DNA from 2 places in the Inediibacterium massiliense genome. Region 1 is predicted to be linked to the other one. Evidence: riboswitches for the same ligand, from Rfam matches in the RefSeq annotation. Region 1 holds a riboswitch; the other holds the start of a gene.

Region 1 (3,818 bases):
TATGAAGGATGTCAATCTTTATACATGTATTACTTTGATGATGAATATAATAGGAATTTTAATCGTACCATACATCGAAGTTGGAAAAGCTAGTTATTTTATGTACACACTATGTATACTGATTATCTTTTTTATGATTACTCGTAGAAGAATTCAAACAGAATGTAGTACAATCGAAAGAAAGTTATTTGAAAAAACAAGATTTGATCATATTAAAGATGGAATTTTAGTATGTAGATATGAAGATTTAAAGGTAATAGAATACAATGATACCATATATTCTTTTTTGCAAAAAAAGGAATTAATAGGAAAGTGCATACATGAAATTTTTGATGAGTCTATAACGATGACAATAACTCAAGAAAAACTAAAACATTATTTTGAGAATGCAAAGAAAGAAGTAATTTTTCAAAATAAAAAATTAGGTTCTAAATGGGTGGATTTAACGATGAAGATATTTGATGTTTTTGATCAAAAATATTTACTGCTTTGCATATCTGATGTAAGTGCTCATAGGAAGTATAAAGAGGATGTAGAGTATCTCGCTTATCATGATGATCTTACGAATTTACCTAATAGAAGGTATGGAAATGAAAAATTAAAAAGCATTCTTGAAAGAGCAAAAACTGAAAAAACAATGTTAGGGGTTATGTTTATAGATCTGGATAAATTCAAATTTGCCAATGATCTTTTAGGTCATGCAGCAGGAGATGAATTATTGAAAAAAGTTGCTAAAAGAATGCAACAAAGTATAAGGAAAAATGATTTGGTAGTTCGAATAGGTGGAGATGAATTTATGGTTTTAGTAGATGGCTTTTATTTAAAAGATGAAGTGATACAGATTGCAGATAGAATTTTAGGTACTTTTTCCAAAGCTTTTTGTATAAAGAATAGGGAAGTATTTGTAACTTGTAGTATAGGTATTTCCATTTTTCCAGACCATGGGATAAATATAGAAGAGATTCTAGAACGTGCGGATATAGCCATGTATGAAGCAAAAAATAATGGGAGAAACAACTATAAAATATATGATGAAAAAATGGATGAAAATATTCTGATTCAAAAAACAGTCCATTTTTAATGAGCTAAGCTTGCTAAAATATACTTTGTCAACAGTCTGAACAGTTCATTTTTAATGAACTGTTTTTTTAATGTATAGGTAGAATATATGTAATAGGTAAAAATATGAAAATGGATTATATTTCTTATTAATTTATACATTTTTTTATTGATTTTGACAAATACTAATGGTATTATGACATTATTATCAACTAATAATATTATGAGTAATAAGAAAAATTAAATTATAAAATATAGGTATGAATTAAATTTTAATTCATAAAAGGGAATTGGGTGAGACTCCTAAACTATCCCGTAGCTGTATTAGAAGAGTTTAAGTATACAATGCCACTTTTAAAAAGGGAAGGCGTACTTAAATGATGATTCTTAAGTCAGAAGACCTGCCTATATTTTGCACGATCAACTCTACGAGGAATAGAGAAGGTGTCATCATATTTAGTTTGCCAATTTTTAAAATTGTGTATGATGGATTATGTTTACCTTTTAACAAACTTGTTAAAAGGATTTTTTGATTGGAGCATAAAGGAATAAAAAGAAACAATACTATAAAATAAAGAGGTGATTGCATGTCAAAAAAATATCAAATTTCTTTAGGAATATTTTTGGCCTTATTATTCATACCTAAAACTGTATTTGCAATGCATATTATGGAAGGGTTTTTACCTCCTGTATGGGCAATTTCATGGGGAGGATTGTGTATACCATTTGTTGTAGCAGGGTTATTTTCTATTCACAAAAAAACAAAATCCAATCCGCGTATCAAAATGCTTATTGCAATGGCAGGAGCTTTTGCTTTTGTATTGTCTGCTCTTAAAATTCCATCAGTAACAGGAAGTTGCTCTCATCCAACAGGAGTAGGCTTGGGAGCTATACTCTTTGGACCAGCAGTTATGAGTGTTTTAGGATTGATTGTTTTGATTTTTCAAGCTTTATTACTTGCCCATGGGGGACTAACAACTCTTGGAGCAAATACTTTTTCAATGGGTATTGTAGGACCTATTGTATCTTATGTATTATATAAGGTTTTAAAGAAAATGAATGTGTCTCAATCAATTTCTATATTTATTGCAGCTGCTGTTGGAAATTTGATGACTTATATTACTACTTCTATTCAACTTGCATTAGCTTTTCCAGATCCAACAGGAGGATTTATATTATCCTTAGGAAAGTTTATGGGTATTTTTGCTGTGACACAAATACCACTTGCTATTAGTGAAGGAATTTTAACAGTTATTGTATTTAATCTTTTGACAAATTATAATAAAGATGAATTATTAGAGCTAGATGTAATTTCTAAGGAGGCATAAACATGAAAAAAAATAAAAGTATCATGAAAAAAAATATGATATTAGGATTTCTTGTAATAGTAATTGCTGTTACACCTCTTTTGTTTTTAAAAAATGCTTCCTTTGAAGGAGCAGATGCTCAAGCAGAAAATACCATTTCAGAGGTAGATGCTAATTATAAGCCATGGTTTTCTCCTATTTGGGAACCTCCAAGTGGAGAAATTGAAAGCTTATTGTTTTCTTTACAAGCAGCTATAGGAGCAGGATTTATAGGATATTATTTTGGATATGTCAAAGGCAAAAAAGGAAATAAGAAGAGTCAAGAACTATGATTTCAATAGATAAATTAGCTTATACATCTACCCTAAGAAGAGTAAATCCATTAGAAAAATTTATATTTGTTTTATCTACTATGATGATATGCCTTATCTGTAATCATATGATAGTTTCTATTGCTGTACTTTTTACTATGTCTTTTATGACTGTTGTAAGAGGAAAAATAAATTTTAAATTATATTTAAAATTTATGAGTATTCCATTGGCTTTCTTAATCATTGGGATTATTAGTATTGCCTTAAACATGGGATACTCTAAAGATTTTTTGTTTAGTTTTGGAGTATTAGGATTACAATTTGGATGCACAAAAGAAAGTATAGGATTGGCTGTGAATATATTATTAAAATCTTTTGCTTGTGTATCTGGTTTATATTTTTTATCTTTTACAACTCCTATGATTGAGCTTTTATCTGTGCTGAAGAAATTAAAGTTTCCTAGCCTTTTAATAGAATTGATGAGTTTGATCTATAGATTTATTTTTGTTCTTTTAGAAACTGTCAATATGATTTATATTGCTCAAGACTCAAGATTAGGATATGTAGATTTTAAGTCAAGTTATTATTCTTTAGGGAAGTTAATTACTTCCTTATTTGTTACTTCATATAAGAAAGCACAAGATTTGTATATTTCTTTAGAAGCTAGAGGATATGATGGAGAGATTCATGTCATAGAAAATACTTATTCAATTTCTTATAAAAATTTAGGAATGATGATAGTATTTGAATTATTTTTAGTGCTTATTTATATATATGTATAACTATATAAGAAGATCTATATACAAGCTAATTGGGGGAATAGTCCTATGAAAGAATATATTTTAAAGACGGAAAATTTAAGCTATGAATATCCAGATGGAACAAAAGCCTTAAAGAATCTTCATTTGAAAATAGAAAAAGGTAAAAAGATAGCCATATTAGGAGTAAATGGTTCAGGCAAATCTACTTTATTTTTAAATTTAAATGGGATTTTAAGGCCCACTAGTGGAAAAGTTGTCTATAATGGAGAAGAAGTAAAGTATGATCGAAAATCTTTACTTAACTTAAGAAAAAATATTGGAATTGTATTTCAAGATCCAGATAAACAGCTTTTTTCTGCAAGTGTATATCAAGAGGTTTC
Region 2 (3,818 bases), on a different contig from region 1:
CCTTCAAGAAAAACTAGGAATAAAAGAAGATATATCGTATAAGGAAAGCATGCCATCAGTAGATGACTATGTAAGTGTTTTAGTGAGTGGCAAAGGACAAATTCGGATTAAAACTTATGAGAGAGGGAATAATATTTTATTATATGATGGAACAAAGCGCCACAAAGATATATATGTACAAAAGACGGATGAGAAAAATATATGGATACTTATAAAAGGTTTCTCAGATAAGCATTTATATATGGAATATACACCTATGGAGAAAGAGCCTATAGAGATTGTGATCAGAGATCATTTAGGGAGAAAGAAAAAAATTCAAGAAAGAAAAGGATATATGCAACAAGCTTATAAAATTAATTTATCCTAGAATTGCATGTGTATAAAAAATTTGATATAGTTAAGAAGGCATTTTGTCCCTCATGGGGACATATTTTTTTGAATATCTAGGGAATCTAAAATTTTAAAATAATAGATGATTTAAGAAAGTAAGAGGTGATTTTATGGCAGGGAAAATTACCCTTGTAACAGGAGGAGCAAGAAGTGGAAAAAGCAGCTATGCAGAACATCTTGCAAAAACTTCACAGGGATTCGTAGCTTATTTAGCTACAGCGATTGCATTTGATGAGGGAATGAAAGATAGAATCAAAAAACATCAAGCTTCAAGGCCTAGTGAGTGGACAACTTATGAAGGATATAAGGATGTATACAAAATAATAAAAGAGATTGGTTTAAAGCATCAAACCATTCTTTTAGATTGTGTAACCATTATGACAACAAATTTAATGTTTGAATGTGAAGAGGATTGGGAAAATATAAGTCATGAAAAAATAGATGAAATAGAAACATATATTCAGGATCAAATGATAAAACTTATAGAAGAGATTAGAAAAAATAATATTTGGTGTATCATGGTTACCAATGAAGTTGGAATGGGTATTGTTCCTGAAAACAGAATGTCTCGTATTTTTAGAGATATAGCAGGAAGAATGAATCAAATGATAGCGAAAAAAGCAGATGAAGTATATTTTACTGTATCTGGTATTCCTATGAAGATTAAGTAGGAGGAAATTATGAAAAGACTAATTTTAATGATTCAATTTTTCACAAGAATACCCATTTCTGTAAATTTAGAAGTAACAGAAGAAGATTTTTCAGAGGGAATTGTTTATTTTCCTCTTGTAGGGCTTATTATTGGAATGTTTATCGTATCGTTATATTACATAGGATATAAATTAGGAGGAATTTTATTAGGAAGTGTGCTTTGTGTAACAGGAGAGGTTTTTATTACAGGAGGTCTTCACTTAGATGGATTAGGAGATACCTTTGATGGAGTATATAGCAATCGTCCCAAAGATCAAATATTAGAAATTATGAAAGACAGTAGACTTGGAACAAATGCTGCTTTGGCTATATTTTTAACTCTTTTATTGAAAATATCATTCATTTTTTCACTTCCTGTTCCATATGTGTATGGTGTACTTATTGTCATGCCTACTTTTTCAAAATTATGTGTTGTATATGCAGCAAGATTTTCTACTTATGCAAGAAAAAGTGGTATGGGAAACTTTTTTATAGGAAAAACAAACAATAAACATCTTATAATTGCTATTGTTTCATCTATAATTATTGGGTTGATTTATATAAAGGCGATTCCTTTTGTACTAGTAGGGTATTTATTCAGTATAGGATATGTAAAACATATTACAGACAAGATTGGTGGAATGACAGGAGATACCTTAGGAGCCATATCTGAACTTGCAGAAATTGTTTATTTATTTTATTTTTTAATTTTGGAAAAGGTGATTTTATGAATTTAATTTTGATAAGACATGGAGAAATTGAGGAGAATCATAAAGGATTATATTGTGGTTTTATAGATTCTTCTTTAACAGAAAGAGGGATTTTACAAGCCAAAGAAATGAGTGAAAAATTAAGAGAAGAAAAGATCGATATGATTATCAGTAGTAATTTAAAAAGAACAATAGAAACAGCAAATATGATTCATAAGCATCATTCTATAAAAATGACCCAAGATGAAAATCTAAGAGAAATGAATTTTGGGCTGTGGGAAGGATTAGATTATCATACTATAAAAGAAAAATACCCAAAAGAGCTTGAAAAGTGGCAAAAAGATTGGGTAGAGTATCAAGTTCCACAAGGAGAAAGTTTGATGCAAATGTATGAAAGAGTGGTAAAAGTCATCGAAAAAATACAAAAAGAATATGAAAATCAAAATATTTTAATAGTATCTCATGCAGGATGTATTCGTGCTATTGTATCTTATTTAATAGGAAATGGAGTAAAAGATTATTGGAGATATAAAATAGAAAATTGTAGAATAACCAAAATAGAAATTGTAGACGATTTTCCAGTCCTAACAGCTTTAAATCAGTAATAAAAATAAATACATATGTGAAAAATATTGAAATGAAAAAGATATTTTGATACCATGAGATAAGACAAATAAATGAGAACAGGTGCCGAAAGGCTTAAAAAGGAAGTTCGGTGAAAATCCGATACAGCCCCCGCTACTGTAAGTGAGGATGAAATCGACAAAATGTCACTTGGATGATCCAAGGAAGGCGTCGAAAGTAAGGTGATTCACGAGTCAGGAGACTTTCCTGTTTTTATGGATTTTGTACCTTCGGCGGGAAGGGAAAAGAACGATTGTATGTTCGTGCCCTAGCCATTGATGGTTAGGGTATTTTATTATGAAGGGATGATCAATATGAACCTACCTAGATTTGTACTGGCTGGAACTCAAAGTGGAGTTGGGAAAACCACTGTATCTATAGGGATTATGGCGGCTCTTACAAGAAGAGGGATAAATATAGCTCCATTTAAAGTAGGCCCAGATTATATAGATCCAGCTTTTCATACATTTGTCACAAATAATAAATCAAGAAATTTAGATAGCTGGCTTTTAGAAGAAGACACAATCAAAAGACTATTTATAAAAAATGCAAGAGGAAAAATTTCTATCATAGAAGGTGTTATGGGACTTTATGATGGATATGGTACAAGTAAAGACGAGGGAAGTACAGCTCATGTATCTAAAATATTAAAATCACCTGTTATTTTGATTGCAAATGGAAAAGGTGTCTCCACCAGTGCAGCAGCACAAATTTTAGGATATAAAATATATGATGAGGATGTAAACATTCAAGGAGTTATTTTAAATAATATATCAGGGGATGCTCATTATGAGCTTTTAAAAGAAAGTATTGAAAGAGATACAAATATAAAATGCGTTGGATATTTAAAGCCAAATCAAAATATTTCCCTTGAAAGTAGACATTTAGGACTTATTCCTAGTGTAGAAGTAAAAGATCTAAAAGACAAAATAAATACTATTGCAGATATGGTAGAAGAGACCATTGATCTAGATGCATTAATCAAAATTGCTCAAGAGGCAGAAGCTTTAGAAGATTTTACATATGAAGAAGAAAAAATTGTGAAGAATGTAAATATTGGAGTAGCTTTTGATGAAGCATTTAATTTCTATTATGAAGATAATTTAGATCTTTTAAAAGAGATGGGAGCAAATCTCATTTATTTTAGTCCTTTAAAAGATCAATCCATTCCTAAGAATATTCACGGTTTGTATATAGGCGGGGGGTTTCCAGAAGTATTTGCAAAAGAATTATCAGAAAACGTTTTAATGAGGGAATCTATAAAAGAGCATATAAAAAATGGAGTTCCTACTTATGCAGAATGTGGAGGGCTTATGTATCTTACAAAAGCTATTACTACATTAGAGGAAGAAACTTATGAAATGGTGGGTGTATTTGATACAATAGCAAAGATGACAACAAGGC

Evidence for each region. Region 1 has a riboswitch for cobalamin ahead of BN2409_RS04510 (energy-coupling factor ABC transporter permease). Riboswitches for the same ligand answer to the same signal wherever they lie in the genome.
Region 2: another riboswitch for cobalamin. It lies ahead of BN2409_RS10720 (cobyrinic acid a,c-diamide synthase CobB); the one in region 1 lies ahead of BN2409_RS04510 (energy-coupling factor ABC transporter permease).

Annotation. Positions count from the first base shown of each region.
Region 1 is NZ_LN876586.1:139,656-143,473, forward strand. Features, by position in the region: gene BN2409_RS04505 (GGDEF domain-containing protein) at 1-1,081, shown strand, start outside; cobalamin riboswitch at 1,299-1,482, shown strand; gene BN2409_RS04510 (energy-coupling factor ABC transporter permease) at 1,647-2,387, shown strand; gene BN2409_RS04515 (energy-coupling factor ABC transporter substrate-binding protein) at 2,390-2,698, shown strand; gene cbiQ (cobalt ECF transporter T component CbiQ) at 2,695-3,459, shown strand; gene BN2409_RS04525 (energy-coupling factor ABC transporter ATP-binding protein) at 3,505-3,818, shown strand, end outside.
Region 2 is NZ_LN876587.1:460,590-464,407, forward strand. Features, by position in the region: gene BN2409_RS10700 (esterase/lipase family protein) at 1-367, shown strand, start outside; gene cobU (bifunctional adenosylcobinamide kinase/adenosylcobinamide-phosphate guanylyltransferase) at 501-1,061, shown strand; gene cobS (adenosylcobinamide-GDP ribazoletransferase) at 1,071-1,811, shown strand; gene cobC (alpha-ribazole phosphatase) at 1,808-2,395, shown strand; cobalamin riboswitch at 2,459-2,639, shown strand; gene BN2409_RS10720 (cobyrinic acid a,c-diamide synthase CobB) at 2,729-3,818, shown strand, end outside.